Regions from separate parts of the Devosia ginsengisoli genome, predicted to be linked through region 1. Evidence: predicted binding sites of a transcription regulator. Region 1 holds the regulator's gene; each other region holds the start of a gene.
The links. Region 1 encodes LexA, which represses DNA repair genes until DNA is damaged. Its sites were predicted from a motif close to TGTTCNNNNTGTGTTCNG; they were not measured.
Positions count from the first base shown of each region.

Region 1 (8,009 bases):
ATGTGGATTTTCACCGCTGCAGCAATTGCGGCTGCGTTACCCATTGGGCGCCGCGTTCCGCTAGCCGCACCACGCGCGGCATCAATGCGCGCCTGCTGCCCGAAGCCGTGGTTTCCGCGGCCCGTTTGCGGCACAAGGATGGTGCCGGTTCGGGCAAGTATCTGGATTAGAAGCACTCAGGCGCATGATTTTCACCGAGCCCCGCGATCCCAGATTGATCACTGTTCGTCGCGGCGGCACGCTGAGCGACCGCGACCACCGGCTACTTGCCGTATGGGCCGCCACCTGCGCCGAGCATGTCTTCCCAATCTTCGAGGCGGCCTTGCGGGGCGATGATCGCCTGAAACACGCCATTGCCCAAAATCATGCCTGGACGCGCGGCGAGATTACCATGCGCCAGGCCCTCAAGGCCGCCGCCGCCCGCTCTGCGGCCCGCGATGTCTCCGGCGCGGCGAAATTTGCCGCTTATGCCACCGCCCAGGCCGTGGCTGTCGCCCATGTGCCGGCCCATGAGCTGGGTGCGGCAGCCTATGCGATAAGGGCAGTGCAGGCGGCGACCAGCGAGACCGGGCGCGAAGTAGCCGGCCGCCGGGAATGTCGATGGCAGCGCGAACAGTTGCCGGACGAAATCCGCGATCTGGTGCTGGACGACCAGCGGCTGCGCAATCACGCCTGCTGGTTTGTGTTCGACTGCTGATGACGTTCCCGGAGGGTGAGATCATTCTGGAGATGGACGCGCTTCGTGCGGTGGCCGCCTATGCGGCCGAAAACGCCGGCGCCGTGCTCGCCATTTTCGAGCAGGCCGCACCGTCGGATATCCGCCCGCGCGACGCAGTGGATGCGGCGCTGCGCTTTGCGCGCGGTGGCAAGCGGGTGAAAGCCCTGCGCGATGCCTCCTGGGCTGCGCTCAAGGCGGCGCAGGAGACGGAAAATGCTGCGGCAAGCCAGGCGGCACGGGCCGCTATGGCGGCTTCCGCGGCGGCCTATCTGCATCCGTTACCCAATGCCACCCAGGTCAAACACATTCTTGGCGCAACGGCCCATGCAGCAAGAGCCGTCGAGCTTGGGGCCGGCGATGACCCTGCTGTCGGCGACGCCCATATCCAGCGCGCCACGCAACAAATGCCCCCTGATGTCCTGAGCGTGCTTCGCCGGTTTCCTCCGGCACCGCCGGGCGGTGGTCGTGTCGGCCAGTTGCTGCGCGCACTCGACACGGCGCTTCGCACCACGCCCTAGGGCCGGTCGGTACTCGGCACGGGACCAATCAGCGCCCCGCTCCAGTCGGGTCATTCCCGCGAAAGCGGGAACCCCTGTTTTCTCCGAGCGGCCCGAACCGCATGATCACCGGTTCCTTACGGTGCCGGCAAACTCCGGCCAAATCCCGAGCAAAAAAAACCACCGCGAAAATCGCGGTGGTCCTTGTGCGAGCGGCGCCGAAGCGCGCTCGTCATCTGTGCCTGAAGCCTAGAGCAGGGTCAGGTTGGTCGCCGATTCCTTGCCGTCGCGGCCGGTCTCGAGCTCGTAGGTCACCTTGTCGTTCTCATACAGGCCCTGCAGGCCCGAACGCTGAACGGCGGAGATGTGGACGAAGGCATCCTTGCCGCCATTTTCAGGCGAAATGAAGCCGAAGCCCTTGGTGGTGTTGAAGAATTTCACGGTGCCAGTGATGAGGGCCATGATAGTTTCCTTTTGCTCTTAACGAGCGGTTATCCGATGGCAACATGCCAAGGGGACATAACGTTCGCATGGTAGAGAAGGAAGCCACGGACCGGACAGGCCGGCGTCAGGCAGCCGACTTAGGCTGAAAACGTATACCCCTATGTGGCACGGAAACGGCCATTCCGCAAGATGTTCGCTACTAAGAGTTTGCGAACACTGCGCTTTGCCCGTCCTGACCCCATTGCGGCCCACCGAATACTTGCCGGCAAAACGCCAGGCGATCCGGCCGTTTCAGGCCCCGCCGCCAGTGGGCGGTGCGCCCGCCGACCGGCTTCTCCCCTGCAATCAGTATTTGCGCAGCAGACCGACGAGACGCCCCTGGACCTTGACGCGGTCAGGGGGAAAGATGCGGGTTTCATAGGCCGGGTTGGCGGCTTCCAGCGCCACCGTATTTCCCTTGCGGCGCAAGCGCTTGAGGGTAGCTTCCTCATCATCCACGAGAGCAACGATAATCTCGCCGGTGCTGGCGGCGTCCTGCTTCTTGATGAGCACGGTGTCGCCATCGAAAATACCGGCATCGATCATCGAGTCACCACGCACTTCGAGCGCAAAATGCTCGCCCGCGCCCAGCATTTCGGGCGGCACCATGATGGTGTGGGAATGGGTCTGGATCGCCTCGATCGGCGTACCCGCCGCGATGCGGCCCATGACCGGGATGGAGATCGGCCGCACATAATCCTCGGTCGCCGAAATGCGCGACGGGGGCGAGGCCACCTTGCCCAGATTGCCCTCGATGACCGAAGGCTCGAAGCGCACCTTGCGGCCGCCAAGGGAGGGGTTCATCGAATCCGGGAGCTTGACCACTTCCAGCGCGCGCGCCCGATTGGGCAGGCGGCGGATGAAGCCGCGTTCCTCGAGCGCCGTGATCAGGCGATGAATGCCCGATTTGGATGCCAGGTCGAGCGCATCCTTCATCTCATCGAACGAAGGCGGAATGCCGCTTTCCTTCATCCGTTCGTGGATGAACATCAGCAGCTCGTGTTGTTTGCGCGTCAGCATGGGGCCCCTCGGGGAGAGAATCGGAACATAGGCAGAACGACTATACGTGTTCCAGTTATGTTCTGCAATACTCGCTGCAATAGTGCAGATCAGGCCGCCGATATGCCCTGGATTTGCGGCAATTGTACCTGCAGGGCTTCCAGTTCGCTTTCGCTGACCACGCGATTGCGGCCGGCATGCTTGGCCGCATAGAGGCACCGGTCGGCGCGCTCGATAAGCATGCTGACCGTATCGCCGGGCTGATAGGCGGCCACGCCGAAGGAGGCGGTGATGCGGCCTAGCTTTTCATTGGTCGAGCGCTTCAGCAGTTCCTTGGCCTGGATGGCGCGGCGAATATTCTCCGCTACGATCACTGCGCCCTCGATATCGGTCGAGGGCAGGATGGCGACGAATTCCTCCCCGCCATAGCGGGCTGCCAGGTCCTTGCCCTTGATGTTGGACTTGAGCGTCATCGCCACCAGCCGCAACACCTGGTCGCCGGTCTGGTGGCCATAGGTATCATTGAAATTCTTGAAATGATCGATATCGACGATCATCAAGCAGAGCGGCGTGCCGTTTTCCCTTGCCTCGGCGATGGCCGCTTCCATGCCTTCGTCGAAGCTCTTGCGATTGGCGATCTTGGTCAGCGGATCAAGCAGGGATTCGCGCCTGACGTCGTCGAGGTCGCGCTGCAGCGAGGCGATGTCGTCGCGCGAGGCTTCCAGCTTCTGCTCGAGGGCGCGGTTGGTGTCCTGCATGCGCCGCGTTTCGGACAGCAGCCGCTCGGCCAGCGTCTTCATCGCCTCGGGCGAAATATCGCGTTCCAGATCCCCGCTGGCCGATTGCAGCGAGCCGGAATAGGCGTTCGCCGTGGTCATGGCAGTGTCGATGGCCTCATGAACCGCCTCGATGCGCGCATGCATGCGCTCCGAGACGTTGGACATGCGGTCATTGACGTCGGATTTGAGGAATTCGTTGTAGAGCGCTTCGGCAAGATTGGCCGACGGGGAATCGCCATTGCGGAAAATGGCGTTGATCCGGTTGTTCAGCGTCGGGTTGACGCCCGTCGCGTAAGTATAGAGCAGCTCATAAAATTGCGGATAGGGCGGTATGCTGCTGCGCTTGAGCAGGTCAAATGCCGAGTTCGCGTAACCGAGCGCGCGTTTGAATTCCTGTTCCGACACAGCTTCCCTCGCGCATGGTTGCGCCGGACCTGGCCGCGTCCTGAATCCCCTGCGGCCGAGTCATCAATAATGAATATCGCGCCAGTATTAATGAAGACAACTATGCCGCCGCAATAAAACGGCTGCTTGCACAATGAAATAAGATCAAATTAGCTGGCGGCGCGGGTTGGTCGCAGCAAAAATGCCGGAATCGGACCGTCATTGCCAAAGGGCGAGTTGCCGGCGCCCGTATCCGAATCGGGCTGTTCGGCTTCCGGGCGCTGCCGGCCGCGACCACGCGCGGGGCGCTGGGCGTTGCGTTCCGGCTTTGCCGCCGGTTCGGGCGTGGTCTCTTCCGTCTCGACCGGCGCAGCCTTGGCGGCGGGGCGGGTCCGGGGCGCGGGTGCTGCCGTTTCGGCAGTGGCCTCGGCTTCGGCGCGGGTGCGCGGGCCGCCGCGGCGCGAACGGGCCGGCCGGGCAGGGCGCTCTGCACCATCTTCGGCCGGAGCGGCGGCTTGCGCCGTCTTGCCACCGGTTTCGAGATAGTCGATCGGCTTCTGGATCAGCTTGAGGATGGCGTCGAGATGCTTGCCATCGGCCGGCGCCACCAGCGTATAGGCGACGCCCGAACGACCGGCCCGGCCGGTGCGGCCGATGCGGTGCACATAGTCTTCGGCATGCACGGGCACGTCGAAGTTGAACACGTGGCTCACCGCGGGAATATCGAGCCCGCGTGCCGCCACGTCGCTGGCGACCAGCAGCGTCAACCGGTTGTTCTTGAACGCATCGAGCGTTTCCATGCGGCTCTTCTGGTCCATGTCGCCATGCAGCGCGCCGGCCGAAAAGCCGTGGCGCTCCAGCGAACGGGCGAGGGTCGCTACGTCGCGCTTGCGATTGCAGAAGATGATGGCGTTGGTCAGGCCCTCGGCCGCGCGGATACGATCGCGCAGAGCGGCCCGCTTTTCCTCGGGCTTGGAGCCGACCTTGACCAGCTTCTGGTCGATCGTGTCGGCCGTGGAAGCGGCGCGGGACACCTGCACATGCACGGGGTCCTTGAGGAATTTCTTGGTCAGCTTCTCGATCTGGCTGTCCATCGTCGCCGAAAACAGCATGGTCTGCCGGCGCGGCGGCAGGCGCGACACAATCTTTTCGATATCGTCGATGAAGCCCATGTCGAGCATGCGGTCGGCTTCGTCGATGACGAGGATTTCAACGCCGGTCAGCAGGATCTTGCCGCGATCGAACTGGTCGAGCAAGCGACCGGGCGTGGCGATCAGCACATCGACGCCGCGATCGAGCTTCTTGTTCTGGTCCTCAAAGCTCACGCCGCCGATGATCAGCGCCATCGAAACGCGATGGTTCTTGCCATATTTCTCGAAATTCTCGGAAACCTGCGCCGCGAGCTCGCGCGTCGGTTCGAGAATGAGCGTGCGGGGCATGCGGGCGCGGGCGCGGCCATTTTCCAGCAGGTGCAGCATGGGCAGCACGAAGGATGCCGTCTTGCCGGTGCCCGTCTGGGCGATGCCGATGACGTCCTTTTTCTGCAGGACATGGGGGATGGCCTGCGCCTGGATTTCGGTCGGCTTGGTGTAGCCGGCAGCAGTGACCGCGTCGGTTACTTTGGTGGACAGGCCCAGCCCGGAAAAATCATCAGTCAATCAGGTAATTCCACTCAGATATGTGGCCCGGGGCCAGGTCCAGTCCGAGACATTCGAACGGTGCGCCGGGGTCTTCAGCCGTGAACTGGAAAATTATGCGACGCGTTCACGACTGGATGGCCACCGAACGGGATTGCAGCAAGTGCAGATACGGAGTGGCCCTGAGGCAGTTTTTTGGCAGAGGCGGGTGATGCCGTGATGACAAACCGTCCAGCCGGAAATGCTCCAGCGGCGCGGACCATAGCGCAAAGGCCTTGCCTGTCAACGGTTTTGCGGGCGTTAGTCTTAATTGGGGCCACTTCACTCTCAGGGGAGGAGTGGCCTCTTGTTCGTGACGCGCAAAACGCGATCGTCACCCTCGGGCTTGACCCGACGGTGTTGCACTTGCTGAACGTCCGTAAGTATAGAGCCCTCGGGTCAAGCCCGAGGGTGACGATCTGCGAATGTATTCCGACCTGTCCGAGCGGGTTCACCCAAAGGCACGGATGCTGTGGCTAAACATCCAGATCCGTCACAAACGCGGCATTCTCCTGGATGAAGTCGAACCGCGCCTCGGGTTTCGTCCCCATCAGCCGGTCGACGCTGATCCGCGTCGCGTCCAGATCGTCCCGCACCTTCACCTGAAGCAGGGTCCGTGATTTGGGCGACATGGTGGTTTCGCGCAGATGCGCGAAGGGCATTTCGCCCAGGCCCTTGAAGCGGGTCATGTCCACCTTGCCCTTGCCGGTGAATTCGGTTTCCATCAATTCATTCTTGTGGGCGTCGTCGCGGGCATAGAGCGTCTTGCCGCCCTGGCTGATGCGATAGAGCGGTGGCAGGGCCAGATAAAGGTGCCCCGCATCGATCAGCTTGGGCATTTCCTGGAAGAAGAAGGTGATCAGCAGCGAAGCGATATGGGCGCCGTCGACATCGGCATCGGTCATCACGATGATCTTGTCGTAACGCAGGTCTTCTTCGCGATAGCGGTCCCGCGTGCCGCAGCCCAAAGCCTGGATGAGGTCGGAGATGAGCTGGCTGGCATGCATCTTCTCCCGGCTAGCCCCGGCGACGTTGAGGATCTTGCCGCGCAGCGGCAGCACCGCCTGGTTGGCGCGGTTGCGCGCCTGCTTGGCCGAGCCACCGGCCGAGTCGCCTTCCACGATGAACAGCTCCGCGCCTTGCGCCGCTGTCTGCGTGCAGTCGGCCAGCTTGCCGGGCAGACGCAGCTTGCGCGTGGCGCTGGCGCGGTCGATTTCCTTTTCCTTGCGGCGGCGCAGCCGTTCCTCGGCGCGCTCGATGGCCCAGTCCAGCAGTTTGCCGGCCTGGTTGGGCGAGGCAGCCAGCCAGTGGTCGAACGCATCGCGCAGGGCGGTATCGACAATGCGCGTGGCTTCACCCGAGGCCAGCTTGTCCTTGGTCTGGCCGACGAATTCGGGCTCGCGCACGAAGACGGAGAGCATGGCGCTGCAATGGGCGAAGACATCATCGGCGGTGAGGATGGCTGCGCCCTTGTTCTTGGTCAGCTCGGCATAATTCTTGAGGCCGCGGAGCAGGGCGGTGCGCAGGCCCGCTTCATGCGTGCCGCCATCGGGTGTCGGCACGGTGTTGCAATAGGATTGCACGCCACCATCGCCGAGCGTCCAGGCGACGGCCCATTCCACCGCTCCGTGGCTGCCCGCCTTGCCGTGAACACCGGCGAACAGCTCGTCGACAATGCGCGTCTCGCCCTCGATACGCGCCGTCATGAAGTCCTTGAGACCATTGGGATAGTGGAACACCGCCTTGGCCGGCGCGTCCTCGGTCACCAGGGACTCGTCGCAGCTCCAGCGCAGCTCGACGCCCGCGAAAAGATACGCCTTGGCCCGCGTCATGCGGAACAGGCGGGCGGCAGAAAAGTGCGCGTGGTCGCCGAAGATCTGCGGATCGGGATGGAAGCGGGTGGTCACGCCGCGCCGGTTCTGCACCCGGCCCAGGGTTTCGATCTCGCCCAGCGGCTTGCCGCGCGAAAAGGCCAGCCGGTACAATTGCTGCTCGCGCGCCACTTCGACCACGAGGCTGTCCGAGAGCGCATTGACCACCGAGACGCCGACGCCATGCAGGCCACCGGAGGTCTCATAGGCCTTGGAGTCGAACTTGCCGCCGGCATGGAGCACGGTATGGACGATTTCCAGCGTCGAGCGACCGGGATATTTCGGGTGGTTCTCGACCGGGATGCCGCGCCCATTGTCGGAAACGGTGATGAACCCGTCCTCGCCCAGATGCACTTCGATGCGGGTGGCGTGGCCGGCAATGGCCTCGTCCATGGAATTGTCGATGACTTCGGCAAACAGGTGGTGCAGCGCATTGGCGTCGGTGCCGCCGATATACATGCCGGGGCGGCGGCGCACCGGCTCCAGCCCTTCCAGCACCTCGATATCGGCAGCCGAATACGAGCCCGGCGCAGCGGCGCCGGCCTTGGCTGCCGGCTTGGCCGGTTCAGGCTGGATATTGCGGCGATCGGGTTCGTCCCCGC
Region 1 is NZ_CP042304.1:1,266,481-1,274,489, reverse strand. Features, by position in the region: gene FPZ08_RS06180 (GFA family protein) at 1-170, shown strand, start outside; gene FPZ08_RS06175 (putative immunity protein) at 215-697, shown strand; gene FPZ08_RS06170 (putative immunity protein) at 697-1,236, shown strand; gene FPZ08_RS06165 (cold-shock protein) at 1,465-1,677, opposite strand; gene lexA (transcriptional repressor LexA) at 2,005-2,718, opposite strand; gene FPZ08_RS06155 (GGDEF domain-containing protein) at 2,808-3,881, opposite strand; gene FPZ08_RS06150 (DEAD/DEAH box helicase) at 4,031-5,518, opposite strand; gene parE (DNA topoisomerase IV subunit B) at 6,013-8,009, opposite strand, start outside.

Region 2 (8,009 bases), 2.1 Mb from region 1:
TCGCCGCCGAGACGCATGGCTTTTCGGCGGTGCGCCACCAGCGCGAAGTGGGCACCAGCTATTTCGACGCCGTGTCGCTGGCGGTGAGCGAAGGCAAGAGCGCCACGACCGCCATGGGCGAGAGCACGGAGACGGCGCAGTTCCACTGACTATCCATGGGAATCGCCCACCCGCGATGTCATCCCGGCGAAAGCGGGGCTATCCCAGGATCGTGCCTCAACCACGATCTCAGGATGGACCCCGGCTCAGGGCCGGGGTGACATCGTGGGTGTGGCGACTGCAGTGAAAATGGACGGATCTAGCCAGCAGGCAGCAGCACGCCAAACCAGCCGAAGGTCAAGGCGGCCAGCGCCAGCGTGTGAACCAATGCGATAGCCCAGGTGGTGGCGACGAAGCGCGGCTTGACCGTCTTGTGGCGATAGACTTCCTGCGCGGCCAGGCCCCCGATAATGCCGAAGGCCATGTCCACCACATGGAGGTTATTCTCGCTGACGCGGTACTTGCCGGTCAGCGCATAGAGCTTGTCGAAGCGATAGAGCAAGGCCGAGCCGGCGCCCATGGCGGCATAGAGCAGGCCGATCCATTGCGGCGCCCGTTCGCTGCCGATGGCGCCGAGGATCAGCAGGGTCATCAATGTGGCCGCGGCGGTGCGCAGGCCCAGCTTGAAGCGGGAGACATTATCCGGCGCCTGCTTGACGTCGCGCAGGGTGGCCTGGGGCGCGGATGTGGTCGCGGTGATGCTGACGTCGATGGCAGAGGGACGGCCCTTGCGGCCGCTGGCGATCTCGAAGCTCAGTTGATCGCCGATGCGGGGCCGGTTGCCGCCTGCGACCTTGGAAATGTGGACGTAATAGTCCCGGCCGGCGTCATCCCGCACAAAGCCATAGCCGCCCTTGTTATTCCACTGAACCAGTTCGCCCGATCTGCGCATCACTATCCTGCCGGCATGTCAGCATGACCAATATGCCGCCTTCGTTAACGGGTCCTGATCGCGCGAAATAAGTGGTTGATCGTCAAACGACGATGGAGGTAACCTGTCTCGTATTGCGATCAAATCATGCTGCCGCCATGTCCGCATCCGCCAAGCGTTTCGTCACCAGCCAGTTGAACAATATCGGTGTCACCCTCAACGGCACCGATCCATGGGACCCGCAGATCCATGACGATCGCCTGTGGGCGCGCCTGCTGCGCGATGGCACGCTGGGGCTGGGCGAGAGCTACATGGATGGCTGGTGGGACGCCGAGGCGCTCGACCAGTTCCTGTTCCGCCTGATCAGCGCCAATGTGCAGGACGCTTTTCCCAAGGATCTCGCCGTCATGTGGAGCGTGGTCAAGGGGCGCCTGCTCAACCTGCAGCGCCTGCATGTAACCGAGGTGGGCGAGAAGCATTACGATATCGGCAACGATCTCTATGCCGCCATGCTCGACCGGCGGATGATCTATTCCTGCGGCTATTGGAAGGATGCCAAGGATCTCGACGCGGCGCAGGAGGCCAAGCTGGACCTGATCTGCCGCAAGGTCGGCCTGGCGCCCGGCATGCGCATTCTCGATATCGGCTCGGGCTGGGGCGGCTTTTTGCAATTCGCCGCCGAACGCTATGGCGTGTCGGGACTGGGCGTCACCGTCAGCAAGGAGCAGGCGGCTCTGGCCAATGAGCGGACCAAAGACCTGCCGGTCGAGACGCGGTTGCTCGACTATCAGGCGCTGGACGGACAGTTCGACCGCATCATCTCGATCGGCATGTTCGAGCATGTCGGCTACAAGAATTACCGCGCCTATTTCGAGAAGGCCGCCAGCCTGCTCAAGCCGGACGGACTTTTCCTGCTGCACAGCATTGGCGGGCACACTTCCACCACGCATGGCGACCCGTGGAGCGAAAAGTATATTTTCCCCAATGGCATGCTGCCTTCCATCGCCCAGATCGGCAAAGCCATCGAGGGCTTGTTCGTGATGGAGGACTGGCACAATTTCGGCGCCGATTATGACCGCACGCTGATGGCGTGGCGCGACCGGTTCGACGCCGCCTGGCCCGGCCTGCAGGGCGAGAAATACGACGCGCGGTTCCAGCGCATGTGGCGCTACTATCTCAGCACCTTCGCCGCGCTGTTCCGCGCCCGCCATATCAGCCTGTGGCAGGTGGTGCTATCGCCCAGCGGCGTAGCGGGCGGCTATCAGAGCATCCGCTGACGGATTCACGTGAAACACTTATCCACAGGCTTATGCACAGGGCACCGGGCTAGGTCGTGCCGAAATTGAGCCGATAGCTCAGGGCTTCGGCGATATGAGGACGGGCTACACGTTCCGCGCCGGCCAGGTCGGCCAGGGTGCGGGCGACCTTGAGCACGCGGTGATAGGCGCGGGCCGAGAGGTTAAAGCGCTCGGCGGCCTGTAGCAGCAAAGCCTGGCTTTCCTTGTCGGGATTGACCACTTTTTCGATCAGCGTGGCGCTGGCCGCAGCATTGGTGAAGACGTCAGGAGCGCCGTGTTCGGCAAAACGCTGACGCTGATATGCGCGGGCCCGGGCGACCCGCTCGGCCACCGCAGCCGAACTTTCAGCCACCGCCGATGGCGCGATCATGTCGGCGGCGGTAACCGCCGGCACGTCGATGCGGATATCGATGCGGTCGAGGAAGGGGCCGGAGACGCGGGACTGATAATCGTCAGCACAGGCCTTGCCGCGCCGGCAGGTATGGCCGGGCGTGCCAGCCATGCCGCATTTGCAAGGATTCATCGCGGCGATGAGCTGAACGCGGCTGGGATAGCTGACCCGCGCATTGGCGCGGGCGATGACGGTTTCGCCGGATTCCAGCGGTTGCCGCAGGCTGTCGAGCACGCTGGGGGCGAATTCGGGCAGTTCGTCGAGGAACAATACGCCATTGTGGGCCAGGCTGACTTCGCCCGGCCGCACCCGCAGGCCACCGCCGACCAAAGCCGCCATGGAGGCGGAATGGTGTGGCGCGCGAAAAGGTCGGCGATCGGAAATGGCGCCGCCCGCCAATTCGCCGGCAATGGACTGGATCATCGAAATATCGAGCAGCTCGCGCGGTTCGAGCGGCGGCAGGATGGAGGGCAGGCGCGCCGCCAGCATGGATTTACCCGCGCCGGGTGGGCCGACCATCAGCATATTGTGGCCTCCGGCCGCCGCCACTTCCAGCGCCCGGCGCGCCACCTGCTGACCGCGCACGTCTGCAAGATCAGGCAGGCCGCCCTGCGGCAGGTATTTGCTGGGCACGGGCCGGGCAGCGAGCTGGTGGCCGGTCAGGTGATTGGCAATCGCCAGCAAGCTTTCGGCGGCGACGATATCGAGCCCGTCGCCGGCCCAGGCGGCTTCGGCGCCCGAGGGTTCGGCGCAGATCAGGCCGAGGTCGCGCGCCTGTGCGGCGATGGCGGCCGGCAATATGCCGCCGACATGGGCCAGGCGCCCGTCGAGCCCCAGTTCGCCCAGTGCCAGATAGCCATCGAGCGCATCCTGCGGAATGGCGCCGATGGCGGCCATGACGCCCAGCGCGATGGGCAGGTCGTAATGGCTGCCCTCCTTGGGGAGATCGGCCGGCGCCAGATTGACGGTGATGCGCTTGGGCGGCAGGCCGAGGCCCGAGGCGACCAAAGCAGCACGGACGCGCTCGCCCGATTCATTGACCGCCTTGTCGGGCAGGCCGACCAGGATGAATTTCGGGAAGCCGGGCGTGATCTGCACCTGCACATCGACCGGCACCGCCTCGATGCCCTGAAACGCCACTGTCGCTACGCGGGTGACCATCGCCCAATGCCCCAAGCCCTCGGGCGAGCTTAGCAAAGCGAATGGCGGAGAACAAGAACGTAAAGCGAACGAATTATGGCCTGTTAACCACGCCGCTTGCCACACTGGTAAACCTAATCCGGCGTTAACCGGGCCATGTTGAATCAAAGGCTCAGTTTCGTCATGCGTAGAGTTCTGGCCCGATGCTTCTCAGCCGACCTTTTCCCTCGTTTTCCGCGATCGCAAAGGGCGCTGCTACGGCCATGCTGGCGGCGCTGCTGGTAGCCTGTTCGTCGGGCGGCGGGCTTTATGGCCCCATCCAGGGCGACAACCGACCCCATTCGGGCGTGGACCGCGCGCGCAATATGCCGATCCAGGGGATCGACGTGGCGCGCTACCAGGAAAACGTCGATTTCCGCACGGCCTTCCAGTCCGGCATCCACTTCGTCTTCATGAAGGCGACCGAGGGCAAGGACTATCTCGACCCCAATTTCCGTACCAATTGGGTGCGGGCGCGCGATGCCGGCATGCCGCGCGGCGCCTATCACTTCATGACCTGGTGCTCGCTGGCCTCGGAACAGGCAGCCTGGTTCGTGCAGAATGTGCCGAACGATTTCGATGCGCTGCCGCCGGTGCTCGACCTCGAATGGAACAATCATTCGAGCTGCAAGACCAAGCCCAGCCGCGCCGATGCGCTGGAAAAAATCCGCTACATGCTCGACGCGATGGAGCACCATACCGGCAAGCTCCCCATCATCTATACCGACATGACCTTCCACCGCGACATCCTGCAGGGCGAGTACTTCCCCAATGCCTTCTGGCTGCGCTCCACGGCTGCCGAGCCGCATGAGCGCTATGGCAATCGCGTCTGGACCTTCTGGCAGTGGACGCAGACCGGCGTGGTGCGTGGCGTGCGCGGCGAGGTGGATCGCAACGCTTTCTACGGCAACCAGAATGACTGGATCACCTTCCTGCTGACCGGGTGCGATCCACGCGCCATCGCCTCGCTGGGGCCGACGGGACGCTGCCAGTCGGCCAAATAGCGGCAAGGAAACGCTCTATTGCCCGCGCCACATCCGGGCACGGCCATAGTCGACGATTTCGGCATCGGCCTCCGGCTGGTAGAGCACCGAGCTGACGGTGACGGGACCCAGCTCCGCGTCATAGGTAAATTCCTGCTCGTCGCGCATGCCCAGCAGGGCCAGGCCATAGAGCGAGCGCAGCGAGACGGTCTGCCCGATGATTTCACGGGCCGCCCCGAGCACCAGCTTGTGCTCCAGCCAGCGGCCATCGCCGACGCGATAGCGCACCTGGCTGTTCATGGTGACCACGCCCGGGTCGATCTGGTCGGATTCGACGATATCGGCCTGCACCAGCTTGTGCCGCAGCAGGTCGAAATAGCCGCGCTCTCCGGAAGGCCGCGCCATGGCGATGCCGCGCAGAATGGCATAGTCCCGATCGGTCATGACGAACTGGGGCAAGTCCGACATTGTGTTGAAGCTCCTTGTCAGAATGAGAGGGAAAGAAGGGGCGCCGGGCCGGGGCACGGCGCCTGATGGTCAGGGCTTGGACGAGCCCAGAGCGGTGAGGATGCGGGCGCGATCGTCGAGCGCGCGCAGACGGATGGTCATGGTTTCGGTCTTGATTGGGGTCTGCGGGGGCAGGCGATATTCAAGGCCCGGCAGGGTCGTATCGGCCCAATCGGTGAAGCGCTTCAGCTTGTGGCTGCCGCTGATGGGAAGGGTGAGGGAATATTTGAACGTCATGGTGATTTGTCCGAGCACGCGCATCGCCGCAGGCTGGCTTCGATGGGAAGCAAACCGCAGGCGATGACAGGTCACCCGCTTGCGCGGGTTTAGGGATCAGCGGGGAATGGAGAGATTAGCCTGGCCCGGCCTCTGCAAAAGCAGGTCGCCGAACCAGGTCAAACGCCTCGAAGGAGGCGAAACCGGTGATGCGGGCGTTGATCGGAAAAAGATGCGCACATGCCTGCTATCAAAGCAGAACCCGGCGGAAAGTCAAATCGGGCGCGGTGCCGCGGTTCGGCTTGCCAGTCTCAGAGGGCAGGAATAGCTTTTGCCCGTTACGAACCGGGCGGATGCCCCCAGGAGGATGGAATGGCAAAAGGTCAGATGCGGAGCAACAAGGAAGCCAAGAAGCCCAAGAAGGACAAGCTGGCCGCCGCCAAGCCGGTGACGGGCCTGGGCGCCGGCAGCGCAGGCAATACCGCCAAGAAATAAGATCTGTCACGAATCTGGAAGTGGGCGGCCGGCTGATGCGGGCCGCCTTTGTTTTCCGCTAGACCGCGGTGGCCTCGATGGGCAGCAGCAATTCGGAGCGGGCGACGGTGGTCTGGGCCGAGCTGGCGGCCAGCATGGCCAGGATCATCAGGGCGATTGCGGTGGCGACACGCATGAAATCAGGTCCTCGGACGGAGGGTTCTGATTCATTCAGATGCGCCCGCCAGCTCTCGTGGTCAACGACAGCGTTAAGACTTGATTAACATGGCAATTTTACGAAATTGCGACGCGAATTTCAGGCGGCGCCACCGAGCAAGCCACTGGTCCTGACACCGTCGAAAACGAACTGCACCGCCAGGGCCGCCAGCAGGATGCCGACCATGCGCGACACCACGGCAAGGCCGGTGACGCCGAGCAGCCGCTGGATGGGAATGGCGACCAGCAGCGTCAGCCAGGCCAGGAACAGGATCACCACGACAGCGACCAGCACGGCCCAGAATTCGAGGTCGGTCTTGGTGCCCGTGGTCAAAGGATGACGGCGCTGATAGCGCCGGGACCGGCCAATAGCGGCATGGCCAGCGGGAAGACGGCGATATCGTCGCGCTGGCGGGCCTCGACCTCTTCCTCGTCGGTCGTGCCGGTGCCGCCCGAATGGCGGGCGAACACCATGTCGATGGCGATGAGGAACAGCAGCAGGCCACCGGCTGTGCGCAAAGCCGGAATGGTGATGCCGAAGACTTCGAGGATGGGATTCCCCAGCACCCCGAACAGCAGCAGGATCACCCCGGCAATGATGACGCCGCGCGTGGCGAAGACAAAGCGTTGCCTGGCCGTATTGTGCTTGGTGAGCGCCGCGAAGATGAAGGCGATATCGGCCACGCCCACCGTGGCGAACAGGGTCGCGAAAGCGACGAGAAAGGTGGTGGTGGGCATGATGCTGGTCCCCTCAAGACAGGTATAGACCTAGCGGTTTCACCGGGCTTTGCCCACCCCCGGCATCACAGCATGCGGGCGCCGGCCGCCAGGCCGGCCAGCAGCGCCAGCGCCGCGCCGTCGATCCAGCCGCGGGAGCGGGTGAGCCAGGCGGGGCGGGGCTTGCTCGTGGGCAGGAAGCGCAATAGCCAGACGGCGCCATAAAGCACCCAGACGGCGAAGAAGGCGACCATGAGCAGGTCGGCCCAGCCGGAGCGATTGAAGCCGACCATGATGCGGGTCACCCCGGCGCCGGCGAGGATGGAGAGCAGGTAGACGGCCAGCACAATGGCTGATTTCTGCCAATAGGCGGCCGTCAGGCGTGGATCGACCGGCAGGTTCCTGCGCCAGCGGCGGAACAGGAACCAGCCAACCGCACCGAGAATCGCCGTGACCAGCAGATACATCAGGCGCGGCGCTTTTCGATGGCGTCCCAGATCATCACGGCAATGTCAGGCCCGCCGAAGCGCTTGATTTCGCGGATGCCGGTGGGGGAGGTGACATTGATTTCGGTGAGATAGTCGCCGATGACGTCGATGCCGACGAAGATCATGTCACGCTCTTTCAGCGCGGGCGCGATAGTGGCGCAGATTTCCTTCTCGCGCTCGGTCAGCGGCGACAGTTCCGGGCGGCCGCCGACATGCATGTTGCTCCGCGCTTCGCCTTCGGCGGGGATGCGGTTGAGGCCGGCCACCGGCTCGCCATCGATAATGATGATGCGCTTGTCGCCCTTCCGCACATCCGGCAGGTATTTCTGGATCATGAAGGGTTCGCGGTAATTGTTCTCGAACAGTTCGAGCAGGCTCACCAGGTTGTGGTCGCCCTCCTGGATGAAGAACACGCCGGCCCCGCCATTGCCGTAGAGCGGCTTGACGATGATGTTGCCGTGTTCCTTGCGGAAATCGTGGATCATCGCCCGGTCGCGCGTCACCAGGGTCGGTGGCATCAGCTCGGGGAAGTCGGTGACGAGGATCTTTTCCGGCGCATTGCGCACGGCGGCCGGCGGATTGACCACCAGGGTTTTCGGATGCAGGCGCTCGAGCAGGTGGGTGAGCGTG
Region 2 is NZ_CP042304.1:3,382,940-3,390,948, reverse strand. Features, by position in the region: gene aceA (isocitrate lyase) at 1-149, shown strand, start outside; gene FPZ08_RS16640 (DUF1294 domain-containing protein) at 299-931, opposite strand; gene cfa (cyclopropane fatty acyl phospholipid synthase) at 1,069-2,187, shown strand; gene FPZ08_RS16630 (YifB family Mg chelatase-like AAA ATPase) at 2,237-3,760, opposite strand; gene FPZ08_RS16625 (glycoside hydrolase family 25 protein) at 3,943-4,782, shown strand; gene FPZ08_RS16620 (GreA/GreB family elongation factor) at 4,798-5,229, opposite strand; gene FPZ08_RS16615 (hypothetical protein) at 5,299-5,505, opposite strand; gene FPZ08_RS22665 (hypothetical protein) at 5,857-5,979, shown strand; gene FPZ08_RS22660 (MarC family protein) at 6,275-6,508, opposite strand; gene FPZ08_RS22655 (MarC family protein) at 6,505-6,912, opposite strand; gene FPZ08_RS16605 (hypothetical protein) at 6,978-7,358, opposite strand; gene gshB (glutathione synthase) at 7,358-8,009, opposite strand, start outside.
Region 2: a site for LexA is predicted at 3,814-3,831, ahead of FPZ08_RS16630 (YifB family Mg chelatase-like AAA ATPase). Genes of this name have one in related genera too.

Region 3 (8,009 bases), 330 kb from region 1:
CCGAAAGCCCCAGTAGATCGGCATCACGCGTCGAGGGAACGTCCATTTCCCGCAACGTCTGCTTGATGTCGATCAGGCGCTTCAGACGCCAGACGGCACGCACAAACATCGGCGTATTCCCTTCAGGTCAGAGTGCTGACACTTGCAAGATGGGACGATTTGTCGGCCGACGCCATGCCGTAAACGTCAAGCACTGCATGCGCGAGGTGCATGGCGGTTTTCGTGAGATTGTCATTTTCGAGGGAATACCCCCTCCTAGCCTCCCCCTGATAGGGGGAGGAATCCGGCTGGTGGGTGGGCAAGATGGTGCCGCAAACGCGATCTGTTCCTCCCCCTATCAGGGGGAGGAACAGGAGGGGGTACCACACCAAAACCCCCTTCACCACCCCCCGCTAATGCTAACGGACTGTTAGCATCGACGCGTCGGATGCGTGAATCGATCTGGCCCTATTCCGCCGCCCGCGTCGCGAAATGCGGGCGCCTGGCCATGACTTCCTTGAGGAACTGGCCGGTATAGGAGCGGGCATTGGCGGCCACGTCTTCGGGCGTCCCCACGGCGACGATCTCGCCGCCGCCATCGCCGCCCTCGGGACCGAGGTCGATGACCCAGTCGGCGGTCTTGATGACTTCGAGATTGTGCTCGATGACGATAACCGTATTGCCGCCCTCGACCAGCTCATGCAGCACGTCGAGCAGCTTGGCCACGTCGTGGAAATGCAGGCCCGTGGTCGGCTCATCCAGCATGTAGAGCGTGCGGCCGGTGGCGCGTTTGCTGAGCTCCTTGGAGAGCTTGACGCGCTGCGCCTCGCCACCCGACAGGGTGTTGGCCGGTTGGCCCACTTTGACATAGCCCAGGCCGACGCGTTGCAGCGTGGCAAACTTGTCGCGGATGACAGGGACGGCGGAGAAGAAGTCCACGCCCTCATCAATGGTCATGTCGAGCACGTCGGAGATCGACTTGCCCTTGAACTGCACTTCCAGCGTCTCGCGGTTGTAGCGCTTGCCCTTGCAGACATCGCAGGTGACGTAGACGTCGGGCAGGAAGTGCATCTCGATCTTGAGAACGCCGTCGCCCTCGCACTTCTCGCAGCGCCCGCCCTTGACGTTGAAGCTGAAGCGGCCGGGGCCGTAGCCGCGCGTCTTGGCTTCGGGCAGGCCGGCAAACCATTCGCGCAGGGGCGTGAAGGCGCCGGTATAGGTAGCCGGGTTTGAGCGCGGCGTGCGGCCGATCGGCGACTGGTCGATATCGATGACCTTGTCGAGGAATTCGAGGCCGGTCAGGCTTTCATGCGGCGCCGGGACCACGCGGGCGCCGTTGAGGCGGCGAGCAATGGCCTGGTACATGGTGTCGATCATCAGGGTCGACTTGCCGCCGCCCGACACGCCGGTAATGGCGACGAAAAGGCCCAGCGGCACATCGACCGAGACATTCTTGAGATTGTTGCCGGTGGCGCCCTTGACGCTCAGCACCTTGCCCTGTCTGCCCTGGCGACGCTCGGCCGGCATGGCAATGCCCATGCGGCCGGAGAGATATTTGCCGGTGAGGGAGTCAGGGTGGTTTAGAATGTCCTGCGGCGTGCCCTCGGCGACGATATGGCCGCCATGCACGCCGGCACCGGGGCCGATATCGACCACATAATCGGCCGTCATGATCGCGTCTTCGTCATGTTCGACCACGATGACCGTGTTGCCGATGTCGCGCAGCCGCTGCAGGGTTTCCAGCAGCTTGGCATTGTCGCGTTGATGCAGGCCAATCGAGGGCTCGTCCAGCACATAGAGCACGCCGGTCAGCCCGGAGCCGATCTGGCTGGCCAGCCGGATGCGCTGGCTCTCGCCGCCCGACAACGTGCCCGAATTGCGCGACATACTGAGATAGTCGAGGCCGACCGCAACGAGGAAATTCAGCCGCTCGTTGATTTCCTTGAGAATGCGTTCGCCGATGGTCCGCTGGTTGGGAGTCAGCTTGGCGGGCAGCGCTTCGAACCAGGCGACCGAATCCTTGATCGACTTTTCGGTGACCTGGCCGACATGCAGCCCGTCGATCTTGACGGCGAGGGATTCCGGCTTGAGCCGATAGCCGCTACAGGCCACGCAGGGTTTGGCTGACATGTATTTTTCGATCTCTTCGCGCATGCCGGCGCTTTCGGTTTCCTTGTAGCGGCGCTCAAGGTTGCCGATGACGCCTTCGAAGACCTTCGAGGTCTTGTACTGGCGCAGGCCATCGTCATAGACGAAGTCGATCTTGGTCTTGTCGGTGCCGTAGAGCACGGCGTGCTGCACATCGAAGGGCAGCTCGTTCCAGGCCGTGCCGGTCGAGGCGCCATAATGCTTCACCACCGCCTGCAGGGTCTGCAGGTAATAGGGCGCCGAGGTCTTGGACCAGGGCAGGATGGCCCCGTCGCGGATGGACAGGGTCGCATCGGGCACGATCTGGTCGGGGTCGATCTTCTGCTCGGTGCCCAGGCCATCGCAGACCGGGCAGGCGCCGAAGGGGTTGTTGAACGAGAACAGGCGCGGCTCGATTTCGGCAATGGTGAAGCCGGAAACCGGGCAGGCGAACTTTTCCGAGAAAGTGACCTGGCGCGGCGTGCCATCCTCGTTCTTCTCGTCGGCCAGCTCGACCAGGGCAATGCCGTCGGCCAGCTTCAGCGCCGTCTCGAAACTCTCGGCCAGGCGGCCGGAAATGTCGGGCCCGACCACGACACGGTCCACCACCACTTCGATATCGTGCTTGAACTTCTTGTCGAGGGCCGGGGCATCCTCGATCTCGTGATACTCGCCATCGATCTTGACGCGCTGGAACCCCTTGCGCATCAGGTCGGCCAGTTCCTTCTTGTATTCACCCTTGCGGCCGCGGGCGATCGGCGCCAGCAGGAAAAGCCGGGTGCCTTCGGGCATTTCGAGCACCTTGTCGACCATCTGGCTGACGGTCTGGCTTTCGATGGGCAGGCCTGTGGCCGGCGAATAGGGCACGCCGACGCGGGCATAGAGCAGGCGCAGATAATCGTAGATCTCGGTGACGGTGCCAACCGTAGAGCGCGGGTTACGCGACGTCGTCTTCTGCTCGATGGAGATGGCCGGGCTCAGGCCCTCGATATGCTCCACATCGGGCTTCTGCATCATTTCGAGGAACTGGCGGGCATAGGCCGACAGCGATTCCACATAGCGGCGCTGGCCCTCGGCATAGATGGTGTCGAAGGCGAGCGAGGATTTGCCGGAGCCGGAAAGCCCGGTCATCACGATGAGGCTGTCGCGCGGCAGCTTGAGGTCGATGCCCTTGAGATTGTGCTCGCGGGCGCCGCGCACGATGATCTCACGGTTCTGGCTCGGTCTTGGCGTCATCATTTCAGTCCATGGCTCTCTGCGCGCAAAGGCGGCGCGGCGGCAAAATCGGTATCGGCTGCGGGGCAGGGAAGCCCTTCAGATAGGCGCGGATCGCCCGTCTCGCAAGCGGCCTCGGCGCATGGCCGCTCCTCGGTCCGCTCACCTTAGCGTGTCCCCGATCGCTTGCCAAAGCGTCCTTCGTCGCCTGGAACATAAGCGGAACGATAGGGATTCGGTCAAGGGCCGACATGCTGGGTCAATCCATGCCAGGCGGTGAACAGGGCTGCCGCGACGAATAACGCGCCGGCGCCGCGGCCGATCCAGATCGTGACGTCGGGGTGGCCCACCAGCGCATCACGCCCGCGGCCGGCGGCCAGCACCAGCCCGCCATAGATGAGGAACTGCATGGCGACGGTCATCAGCCCCATGACCAAAGCCTGCGACCAGATGGGGCCGTATTCAGGCCGCATGAATTGCGGGAAGACGGCGAGGACAAAGAGATAGGCCTTGGGATTGAGCAGGCAGGTGACGAGGCCCTGGCGGAAGGCCACCCAATCGGAGCGGGTGGTGGCACTGCCGATACTGTCCACGGTGATGGAACTGCGCAGCAATGTATAGCCGATCCAGGCCATATAGGCGGCGCCGATGAGGATCATCACCTGGAACAGCATGGTGGGTAACTGGGTGAGCACGCCGACGGCCAGTGCGCCGAACATCGTGTGGACCGCACCGCCCACCATGATGCCGCCAACGGCGCTGAACCCGGCGCGGCGGCCGCGCGTCAGCGCATTGGCCAGCACGAAGAACATGTCCATGCCCGGCACCACGATGATGCCGAACAGCAGGATGAGGTAGAGCCAGAGCGCCTGGGCGTAGTCCATGAGGGGTTTCCGAGTGAAGGTCTGGCTTTGGGGCAGGGCTGCTGACAGGGCGTGTCAGGAGCGCGCATCGCTCTTGACGGGTTACCGAAAACGGAACATAAAGAGAACAAGAACACTTCTGTTCACAACTGTAGCAACAGGCAGGCGGTGGACTGCGCGCGGGAGTAAGATGCCGCCGCTATGTAAGTGAGCGTCCCTGCTGGCTTGAGGTCCGGGGACTGAATCGAAAAGGAATTTTGCCATGGCAGGCAGCGTGAACAAGGTCATCCTGGTCGGCAATCTCGGCGCCGATCCAGAGGTGCGCAATCTCCCCAGCGGTGGCAAGGTGGTCAATCTCAGCGTCGCCACCTCCGAGAACTGGAAAGACAAGAATACCGGCGAGCGCCGCGAAAAGACCGAGTGGCACCGCGTGGTGATTTTCTCGGAAGGGCTGGCGCGCGTGGCCGAGAGCTATCTGCGCAAGGGCAGCAAGGTCTATCTCGAAGGCCAGTTGCAGACCCGCAAATGGCAGGACCAGTCCGGCCAGGACAAGTACAGCACCGAAATCGTGCTGCAGGGCTTCAACTCGAACATGACCCTGCTCGATGGCCGCGGCGAGGGCGACAATGCCGGCGGCGGTTATGGCGGTGGCGACACCGGCTTCCGCGGCGTGCGCGACAACAATAATGGCGGCGGTGGCGGCCAGCGCCCCCGCGCCAACGCCCCGGCCTTCGAGCCCGGCGGCATGGACGACGACATTCCGTTCTGAGGACGGGATTTGGGAGGCGCCCGGTGGGCGCCTCTTTTGTTTTGGGGGGTGGGCTGGTTCAGATTGGACGCATTCCATCCGTTCAATTTCCACGATATCATTCCCGCGTAGGCGGGAATCCACTCTGTGGAGAGCCCTGTAAGAATGGATTCCCGCCTACGCGGGAATGACGCTGCGGAAACTAAAGCGTCCAGATTGAACACTCCCCCATCGAAGGGAGGGAGGCGCTGGAGCGACCGTCAAGGGTTACCCCACTTCCGTAGTCATAGGGCACAGCTTGTGTGGGGCGGTGTTTTACTCCGGGTGTTTGGGCAGCTCCCTTCTCCCCTCGTGGGAGAAGGTGCCCGAAGGGCGGATGAGGGATCCTGCGCTATCCACCAGCATTGAAGCATGGGCAAGCGCAGCACCCCTCACCCGTAATTTCCTCTGAACGAGGAAATTACCCCCTCTCCCGCAAGGGGCGAGGGGAAGGCCGGTGCGTGCGGCCAATCCTGTGGAGATCACAGGGATGGATCCCGGCTCGAGGTCCGGGCGCGGGCCGGGCGCGGGATGACATCGCGCAGTTGGCAGCATGGTGCCATGCCCACTGAACGTCATCCTCGGGCTTGACCCGAGGACACTTCACTTATGCGGTGTTCCGCAGGTGCAGAGCCCTCGGGTCAAGCCCTGACGTGACAGACGGTGGGAGGGGCAGCGTGGTGCCACGCCCTCGTGGTTCGAGGCTCGCAAAGGGCTCGCACCTCACCATGAGGGCTACTGGGAACTCGACATCTCAGCAACCCTCATGGTGAGGTGCGCGTTCTTCGCACCTCGAACCACTGACGCGTGGCACTCACCCCGCGCAATCCCCTCACGCCGCAAAGGTGCGGCTGGTGTCGCGGCCGGCGGCTTTGGCGGCGTAGAGGGCGGTGTCGGCCTGGCGGAACAGGTCTTCGGCGCTGATGCCGGCGCGATAATGGGCCACGCCCACCGAGGCGCCGAGATGGAGCGTCTGGTCGAGCCTGGTGACGGGGCGGCGCATGGCTTCGACGATATTGCCGGCCAGAATTCTGGCGTCGCCAGGCGACATGTCGGCATCGAGCAGCACGGCAAATTCGTCGCCGCCGATGCGGGCCACGAGGTCCGCGCCGCCGCAGCTTTCCAGCAGGCGGATAGCGGCTTCCTTGAGGCACTCATCGCCAAGGGCATGGCCATAGGTGTCGTTGACCTGCTTGAAGCCGTCGAGATCGACCAGCAGCATCGTGCCGATGCGCTTGCGGCCCTCGTCCAGCGCGGCAAGGCGCGCCTGGAACTGGCCGCGGTTCGCCAGGCCCGTCATCACGTCGAATTCGGCGAGATAGCGCGTCCGGTCGGCCAGCAGCTTTTCCTCGGTAATATCCTGCTTCATGCCGAAAATGCGATGCGCGACGCCGTCGCGGCTTTCCACCGCCCCGGTCAGCCGCATCCAGCGCCGCTTGCCCGTGGTGGTGATGATTTCGCAATCGAGCGAGAAATCCGAACAGGTGGCGATGGCCTGGGCGCGTGCGGCCTCCATCTCCCGGCGCGAGCTCTCGCTGTAAAGCGCCATCGTGGTTTCGCGGGTAATGGGCGTATCGCGCGCAATCTCGAACAGGTCGTAGACGCCGTTGGTCCAACTGAGGCTGTTATCGGCGAGATTGCATTGCCAGATGCCGATGCTGGCCGTGGCCGAGGCGCGATCGAACAGGCTCCGCCGCTGCTCCTCGAGCGCGTCATAATCGGCAATGGTCCGCGCCTGGGCCGCGATCCGGCGGCGCTGCTGCGCAATGGCGGCCTGGGCCAGAACCTCGCCGGCCAAAGCGGCAATGGTGGTGGCCATGCCGGGGCTGCGCGGGCGCGGATCGAACAGGCTGAGCAGCCGCGTCGGCTGGCCGGGTTCGGCCGGCAGGACCAGACCGGCATAGAAGGCTGGTGATGCGATGACCAACGGCTGGCCGGCGGCAAGGGCGCGGGCTTCGAGCGCCGGCAGGTCGGTTGCGGCAGGGCCGGTGGCGGCGGTGACTCTGGACGTGCCATCCGACAGCAGGCTCAGCCGCGCGCCGGCAATGCCGAGCAGGGGAGCACAGACGCTGCAGGCGAACGCCAAGGGCGTCGCCCGCCAGCATGGTGGCGGAACTGGGCTGGGTGTCGGCACTGGTCACGGCAAGGCTGCGCAATTGGGCGCTCCGGGATAATTCCCGAACCCTAGCGCCAAGCTGGTTAAGACTTCTTCAGCCGCAAGGGCCCGGGATTTAAAACAAATCCCGGCGCGTGCCGATGAGCGGCCTGGCCATTACCGGGAGAAGGGCACCTCGGCGCGGAGGCTGTCGCCGCTTTCGACATAGACCACTTCGAACACCACATTGATGGCGTCGTCATTGAGGCTGATCTGGGCGGAAATGTTGAGGTCCTTGCCCTCTTCGTCCTTGTCGCGCTCGCGCAGGTTGAAGATGAGGCCATTGCCGCGTTTCTGGCCCACGGCAATGCCGGTAAAGGTGGCGTTGGAGCTCATGGCGGCCTCGAAGCGCCGGCTGGCCTCGACATAGGCCATGGTGCCCGCCACCGAAAGCTGCGTGCCGGCCAGGGTGCAGCGGCCGTTGTAATTGACCTTCTGCTGATTGCCCTGGGTCAGCGACATACGGCAGACCACCGTTTCGGTATTGGCGCCGATCAACACGCCGCGCCCGCGCCATTCCCCGATATAGGATTGCAGCAGGGCCACATCGGCCGGGGCTGAAAGCGCCGGGCCCGCGCCGCAGAGAGCCAGCAGGCCTGCCAGCGCGGCGGCGCGCCACCGGGATGCGAAAGAAGTCATTGCACTTAGCCTCCAGTGAATCATGCCTGCGGCAGATCTCGAAATCATGCCCCCCGGCAGATTTCATCCCCAAACCTTCCCGATAATCCGCCGCCGGCAAACCCCGATCTGGGGGACGGCGTCAGAATCAGCCGAGCTATGTAAGCGGGCGCCACTGCGGCCCGCAAGCGCCGCTCGCTATACCGTGTGCGGATGGCCGCCCTCCGTGCCGCCATCGCCGGTCGCGGTGTCCCCGGTCGGATCG
Region 3 is NZ_CP042304.1:933,891-941,899, forward strand. Features, by position in the region: gene FPZ08_RS21840 (hypothetical protein) at 1-109, opposite strand, end outside; gene uvrA (excinuclease ABC subunit UvrA) at 448-3,342, opposite strand; gene FPZ08_RS04570 (LysE family translocator) at 3,561-4,205, opposite strand; gene ssb (single-stranded DNA-binding protein) at 4,447-4,953, shown strand; gene FPZ08_RS04580 (sensor domain-containing diguanylate cyclase) at 5,804-7,057, opposite strand; gene FPZ08_RS04585 (hypothetical protein) at 7,244-7,765, opposite strand; gene FPZ08_RS04590 (efflux RND transporter permease subunit) at 7,943-8,009, opposite strand, start outside.
Region 3: a site for LexA is predicted at 4,297-4,314, ahead of ssb (single-stranded DNA-binding protein). Genes of this name have one in related genera too.

Region 4 (8,009 bases), 1.6 Mb from region 1:
CGACAGGATCACCGCCACGGCAAAGCCGGCCACTACCACGAGGCGCGCCCGGGCCGGGCCGAAGGCGCGGTTGGTGAGGTCGGTGACGAGGAAGGCCACCGGATAGGTGAAAGCGCCCCAGGTGAGGATATCACCGAGATTGACCGGGCCGAGCTGGACCGCGACGGGGTATTGCACCAGGAAATTGGACGCGGCGACAACCGCGACCATGGCGGCAACAGCCGCCAGGAAACGAGCAAGCATCAGAATGCACCTCATTATGAGCGCGATCCGGCATAAGACCGGGGCGCAGGATTATGGATAGGTATCACCCCACCCACCGAACGTCACCCTCGGGCTCGACCCGAGGGCTCTTCACTTGGGGGGCGCGCAGTACCCCACCCTCAATCCCTCCCCACAAGGGGGAGGGAGGCGATGAACACAGCCATCGCAACCTGCGCTTCCCTCCCCTTGATGGGGAGGGATTGAGGGTGGGGTGGAGCCACAAGCGCGAACTTTGCAGCTCGCCCCCAAAAACAAAACCGCGCGGAGCATGAACTCCACGCGGTCAAATCTGAAACCGGTCTACTGCTTACGCAGCGAGGGCGGCGCGAATTTCCTTCTTGATGCCCTGGGCGAGCGGGGACAGGTCCGCATCGCTCTGCTTGAGCAGGAAGGCATCGAGACCGCCGCGATGCTCGACCGTGCGGAGCGCCGCAGCCGAGATACGGAGCTTGACCGGGCGGTTGAGCGCATCCGAGATCAGCGTCACGTTCAGCAGATTGGGGAGAAAGCGGCGGCGGGTGCGGTTGAGGGCGTGCGAAACGTTGTTGCCAACCATAACGCCCTTGCCGGTGAGTTCGCAGCGACGTGCCATTTGGGAGATATCCTATTTGTGTAAAGGTCCTGCGTGGCGGGAAATCCCGCGACGGGCCTCGATTGTCATGAAATCTGGCGGTTCTTTAGAGAAAAGGGGCCTTCCCGTCAAGCCGAGCGCCTTGCATGGGCCATATCGCGCAGGCAATTTTGACATTGGCGCTGATTCGCCTCCCGCCCATTGCAGAGAACCGCCGTCTTGATCCAGTTCCGTCTCGCCCGCCCGTTCGCTTCCCTGGCCGCCCTGGCACTGTTGCTCAGCCAACCGGCCGGCGCCGCCGAGGTTGATGCCACGGCCAGCTATGTACTGACGCTGGGCGGCATCAATATTGCGGCCATGAAGGTCGATCTGGACGACAATGGCAGCCAGTACCGGCTCGATCTGTCGGCCAATGTGGCCGGACTGGGCACGCTGGTGGCCAGCGGCACGGCCAAGGCGACCTCGGAAGGGCGCTCGTCTGGTGCCGCCCTGCAGTCGCAGGAATTCGATCTCGAAACCCGCGCCAATGGCGAGACGTTCACGGTCGATGTCTCCTTTGCCGGCCGCGATGTCCCGGCCTTCAAGGTCAACCCGCCCATCATCGACAATTACGACCGGGTGCCGCTGGAGCGCCGCCACCTGACCGGGGTGGGCGATTTCCTCTCCGCCTTCGTGCTCAAGGGCAATGGGCTCGACAAGAGCCTCTGCGAGCGCAAGGCTAATATCTTTACCGGCGTCGAGCGCTTCAACATCACCATGAGCTATGCCGGCGAAGACCAGGCGACCTCGGCGCGCACCGGCTATCAGGGTCCCGTCGTGCTCTGCACGGTGGATTACGACCCGGTCTCGGGCCATTTCACCAGCTCTGAAATCACCAATTACCTGGCCGACAGCGACCGCATCGTCATCTGGTATGCCCCGCTCGGCGAAACCGGCTATTTCATCCCCTATCGCGTGCTGCTGGGCACCAATATGGGCGATCTCTCCATGGTGCTGACCAATATGCGGTTTTAGAACCGAGTCCCGCCTTGGGACGGTCAAACGCTTTTTCCTCAAGATCGCGCAGCCAAAACGGCGCGGCACGGGCCGGCAGGCGTTAACGCCGCTCGCTATCGCGAAAAATGTTCGTGCAAGGTTCCGGTGAGATTCGGCCGCCAGGGCGCCGAATTTACCCTCTGGTCACCAAGATGAAGCCGTTTCAAGCCATTTCGGGCTCCGGCGCTGCCTGTGCGGCGGCGATAGTGGCTCCGCCGCTGCGTCACCACCAGATATGGCCGTGAACAAAGCCACATTCCGACACCTGGCCCGATTCTGTCCCTGTTCGTTCCGGGTTTGGTTCAGGGGTTAATCGGGGTGTCCGCCAGACAGGTCGATGTGTGCCGGTTTGGGAAGTGGAAGGAAGAATACCCCCTCCTAACCTCCCCCTGAAAAGGGGGAGGAACCGCGCTGTGGTTGGGGCCAGATCGTGCCAAAAACGCGATGGGATTCCTCCCCCTATCAGGGGGAGGTTAGGAGGGGGTATCCCCTCGCAAAATCTCACCACCCCCTGTCCCATCCCGATACGGTCAAGCGTCCCCTTCCTCAATTTACGCCCGGGCCACCCCCGCTCCGCCGCGACACCGTCATAAATCCGCCAAAAATCTTTGCAAAACAATCATTTACCCATCGTTCACGAATGCCTGATTCGCACCCAGAATTTACCCTTTCGCAACGAAGCTGAACGGTTCCGGGCCTGCCGGGCGGCTTTCCCGGCCAGCGCTGCCCCGTCTAGTGGCTCGTCCCCGCGCCACCCACCAGACATGGTGGAGAACGAAGCGGGATTCACCGGATCGCGCCGATTCGGTGCTGTTTCGTTCCCGCCCTGTTCCGTGTATTAAACATTGTGACAAAACCACCGCAGCGCCTGTCCTTTCCCGGGACAATGCGGAACCGCTCTCGCAAGTGCCGCGCTGACCTCCTACATTGCCCGAAATGACTTTCGCGCCCCCCAGTCGGTCAAGGCGATTCTTGGCCCCACCAATACCGGCAAGACCTATTTTGCCATCGAGCGCATGCTGGCCCATCCCTCCGGGATGATCGGCCTGCCGCTCCGGCTATTGGCCCGCGAGGTCTACCAGCGCTGCGTCGAGCGGGTGGGCGAGCAGGCGGTGGCGCTGGTGACCGGCGAAGAGCGCATCGTGCCGCCCAAGCCGCGCTATTGGGTCTGCACCGTCGAAGCCATGCCCATGGATATCCGCGTCGATTGCGTGGCGATCGATGAAATCCAGGTCGCCACCGACTTCGATCGCGGCCATGTCTTCACCGACCGCATCCTCAATGCGCGCGGCATGAGCGAAACCCTGCTGCTCGGTTCGGCCACCATGGAGCCGGTGATCCGCCGGCTGCTGCCGCATGCCGATATCGTCGACCGGCCGCGCTTCTCCCAGCTCACCTATGCCGGCTCGCGGAAAATCTCGCGCCAGCCCGCCCGTTCGGCCATCGTCGCCTTCTCGGCGCGGCAGGTCTATGCCATTGCCGAGCTGATCCGCCGCGAGCGGGGTGGCGCCGCCGTGGTCATGGGCGCGCTCAGCCCCCGCACCCGCAATGCCCAGGTCGAACTCTACCAGAATGGCGATGTGGATTTCCTCGTTGCCACCGATGCCATCGGCATGGGGCTCAACCTCGATATCCACCATGTCGCCTTTGCCGACGACAGCAAGTTCGATGGCCATACCAGTCGTCCCCTGACCGCCGCCGAGCTCGGCCAGATCGCCGGGCGGGCCGGTCGCCATGCACGAAACGGCACGTTCGGCGTGACAGGTGGCACCGAAGGGTTTGACGAGGAAATGGTCGTGGCGCTCGAAACGCACGATTTCGAACCGGTCAAAGTGCTGCAATGGCGCAACAATCGGCTGGATTTCTCATCCATCAATGCGCTGCGCGACAGCCTCGAAATGGTGCCCGAACACCGCAGCCTGACCCGCGTCCCTGTGGCCACCGACCAGCATGCGCTGGAGTTCGTTTCGCGCAACGAGGCCGGGCAATTGGCGCGGGGTCTCGATGGGGCGCGGCTGTTGTGGGAATGCTGCCAGATCCCTGATTATCAGGGCATTTCGCCGGCCAATCATGGCGAAATCGTCACGCGAATTTACTCGGACTTAGTCAAGCGCCACCATGTCAACGAGGACTGGATTGCCGAGCAGGTGCGCTTTTGCGACAATGCCAGTGGCGACATCGATACTTTGAGCAACCGGATCAGGCAGATACGGACTTGGACCTTCGTCGCGAACCGCAAAAACTGGCTTGCAGACCCTTCACATTGGCGCGAAAAGACCCGAGACATTGAGGATCGCCTGAGTGATGCGCTGCATGAGCGGCTTACCCAGAGATTCGTCGATAGGCGCACCAGCGTCTTGCTGCGTCATCTGAAAGACAAACGTATGGTATCTCCCGAGATCAATGAACGTGGCGAAGTGCGGCTGGAAGGCCATCTCATCGGCACGCTCGAAGGCTTCCGCTTCACCCTGGCGCGCAATGATGGCGATGCCGACATCAAGGGGTTGCGCGCGGCCGCCGATCAGGTGGTGGCGCCCGAAATCCACAATCGCGCCGACCGCCTGGCGGGCGCGCCCAATGAGGAATTCGTGCTGGCCACCGATGGCCGCCTGCGCTGGAAGGGCGATATCGTCGCCGAACTGGTCGAGGGCGATGCGCTCTATCGTCCGCGCATCCTGATCCTGGCCGATGAAAGCCTCACCGGCCCCGATCTCGAACGCGTACAGGATCGGCTCAGCCTCTGGCTGCGCCACCATATCAATACCGTGCTCGAAGGCGTCATGGCGCTCGAAGCGCCGGCTGATCTCGAAGGCGCCGCGCGCGGCATTGCCTTCCAGCTGTTCGAGCATCTCGGCCTGCTGCCACGGAGCCAGGTCGCCGACGAGGTCAAGGCGCTCGACCAGGATGTGCGCGGCAAGATGCGCAAGCTGGGCATCAAGTTCGGCGCCTATCACATCTATCTGCCGCTATCGCTCAAGCCCGCCCCGCGCGAGCTGGCGCTGATTCTGTTTGCCCTCAAGAATGGCGGCGTGCGCCAGCCCGGCGTCACCGACATTCCCCATATCGTGCTTAGCGGCCGCACCTCTTTCGTGGTCGACCCTGAGGTCGATACGCGGCTTTACGAAATCGCCGGCTTCAAGGTGGCCGGCAAGCGCGCCGTGCGCGTCGATATCCTCGAGCGCCTGGCCGATATCATCCGCCCGCTGATCGCGCTCGATCCGACCCGTCACCAGGGCGAATTGCCGGCCGGCGCTGCCGAGGGCAATGGCTTCCGCGTCACCGTGGAAATGACCTCGCTGCTGGGCTGCTCGGGCGAGGACTTTTCGTCCATTCTCAATTCGCTGGGCTATCGCGTGAAGCGCACGCCCAAGATGCCGGTTCCGGCCGCCGCGGCGGAAGCCAGCGCCGAAGCCCCGGCCCTGGAAGAAGTGCTGACCGAAAATCCCGCCACCATCGATCCGGTGGATGCGGCGCCGGTCGAAGCCGTGCCGGACGCTGCCCCGGCGCTCGAAGCCGATATTCCGGCCACCACCATTGTCGAAGCCGCGCCGGAAGAAGCAGCCGCGCCGACTGAAGTCGCCGAGGTCGCAGCCGCCGAACCGGCCGCTGCTGCAGAGGCTGCCGAACCGGCAGCGCCCGCCGAGCCCGAATTCGACGAAGTGTGGTCTCCCTCAGGCAAGCGGCCGGACCGTAGCCGGCATGAACATCGCCGCCGTCCGGAAGGCGAGGGCCAGCAGGCCCGTCCCGACCGGCAGCGCCCGGCCGCCAAGCGGCGCCCCGAGGGCGAGGTGCAGGATCTGTCCAAGGCCCGCCATCTCAATCCGAAGGTCAAGTTCGAGGGCAAGGGTCGCAACGATAATCGCCGGCCGGATAGCGAAAAGGGCGAGCGCGCCCGTTTCGAGCGGCCCATCGAGCCGCGCAAGGAAAAGGCGTTCGATCCGGACAGCCCCTTCGCCAAGCTGGCGGCCCTGCGCGACCGCAAGGCGGAGTAGGCCTTGGCAGGAACCACCGAACCCATCCGCAAGGAAAGGCTCGACAGGTTCCTGTTCTTCTCGCGCGCGCTCAAGTCGCGCACGCTGGCGCAAAAGCTCATCGAAACCGGCGCTATCAGAGTCAATTCCGAACGCAGCACCCGTTCCGACCATAAGGTCGGGGCGGGCGACGTGCTCACCATGAGCCTGCATGGCCGGATCGTCGTCTGGCGCATAATCGACTGCGGTACCCGCCGCGGCCCCGCGCCCGAAGCGCAGGCGCTCTACGAAGACCTGTCCCCGCCCGCTCTGCCCAAAGCCGAGCAATCCCCCTATGACGCCGCCATCGCGCAACGCGACGACGGAGCAGGGCGCCCGACCAAGAAACAACGGCGCGAGACGGACAAGCTGCGGGGCGGGGATGACTAGGGCGATGAAATTGACAGAGACCTCATGGTGAGCCTGTCGAACCACGAGGTCGCGCGAGTGGAGCTATCCAGCCACGCCCTCGTGGTTCGACGGGCTCACCATGAGGGCTGCTTTGGCATGGGCGCACTATGACCATCCCCACCCTCACCACACCCCGTCTGACACTGCGCCCGCCTGTTTATGCCGATTTTCCGGCCTATGCCGCGTTGATGGCCTCACCCCGCTCCATCCATATGGGCGGCCCCTTCGACATCTCAGCCGCCTGGGGCATGTTCTGCCATGACGTGGCGCTATGGCATCTGTTCGGCCATGGCGCGCTGATGATCGACATCACCGAGACCGGCCAATGCGTCGGCCAGGTGGGCATCAATCACGGACCGCTCTTCCCCGAAAAGGAGCTGGGCTGGCTGCTCTATGAAGGCCATGAAGGCCAGGGCTATGCCCTCGAGGCGGCGCGGGCCTTGCGTGATTGGGCCTTCACATCAGGCGGATTGACCACGCTGGTCAGCTATTGCGACCCGGGCAATGTCCGCTCCATCGCCGTGGCCGAGCGGCTGGGTGCGGTGCGCGACCCCGCGGCGACGGGGCAGGACCCTGAGGACGTGGTGTTTCGCCATCAGCCCGGCCGCTAGCGAAACAGTGTTCTCCAATGGGGCCTGCCTGCGCCAAAAGGTGCGCCCCGGCAGCCTTGCGGCGGTGCCGAAAACGGTTTAGCACCGGACTCGTTGAGACCTGCCGGACTGCCGCCCCGATATGACCTATATCGTCACCGACAATTGCATTGCCTGCAAGTATACCGATTGCGTGGAAGTGTGCCCCGTGGATTGCTTCTACGAGGGCGAAAACATGCTGGTGATCCACCCGGACGAGTGTATCGACTGCGGCGTGTGTGAACCCGAATGCCCGGCCGAAGCCATCAAGCCCGATACCGAAAGCGGTCTCGACGAATGGCTGGCCCTCAACACCAAATTCGCCTCCATGTGGCCCAACCTGACCGAGCGCCGCGACCCGCTGCCCGAAGCCAAGGAAAAGGACGGTGAAGAGGGCAAGCTGGCCAAGTATTTCTCCGAAGAGCCCGGCGAAGGCGACTGAGTTCTTCGATCTCTTAGCATCTCAGTCGATACCCTCCCTCTTGCTGGGAGGGATCAAAGGTGGGGGATGTTTAGCCCTGATATATGGGCGGTTGCCCCTCTCCCCTCGTGGGAGAGGGTGGAAATCCGCGTCCAGCGGATTTCCGGGTGAGGGGGCCTGCGCTATCCCATGCTCCAATGTTCGCGGCATCCCTTGATACCCCCTCATCCGCCCTTCGGGCACCTTCTCCCACAAGGGGAGAAGGTGAAGAACCCCAAGCCCCCAAAGTAAACGCTCCCCTTGTGGGGAGCGATCAAGGGCGGGGGTGGACCACACGAACCAGATCAATGAGAAGGTCCAATGTGGCTGTGGACAGCCTGTGGGCAAGTCGGCGCAAAAGTCGGGTCCGGCGTCCAGCCACATCCATGCCCCATTGCGCTGGCGCTAAATTCCGACCTGATTCGTAGTTTTTGATTTTGCTGAAATTTTGTGCTATGGTCTCTTCAGATGCAGTTGAGCCCGTCACCCAGCCCGTGCCTTAAGGCACGATTTTTTTGACAACATTGTCGGATGACTTGACCCTCCGGGAAAGCGGAACCGGATGGCCATGGGGTTATTTGCTGCGCGCGGCGTCCATTTTGGGCGCCAGTAACGAAGAGTAGGAATGG
Region 4 is NZ_CP042304.1:2,818,135-2,826,143, reverse strand. Features, by position in the region: gene FPZ08_RS13720 (VUT family protein) at 1-243, opposite strand, end outside; gene rpmB (50S ribosomal protein L28) at 572-856, opposite strand; gene FPZ08_RS13710 (DUF3108 domain-containing protein) at 1,055-1,849, shown strand; gene FPZ08_RS13705 (helicase-related protein) at 2,887-5,862, shown strand; gene FPZ08_RS13700 (RNA-binding S4 domain-containing protein) at 5,866-6,270, shown strand; gene FPZ08_RS13695 (GNAT family N-acetyltransferase) at 6,399-6,902, shown strand; gene fdxA (ferredoxin FdxA) at 7,024-7,362, shown strand.
Region 4: a site for LexA is predicted at 2,687-2,704, ahead of FPZ08_RS13705 (helicase-related protein). Genes of this name have one in related genera too.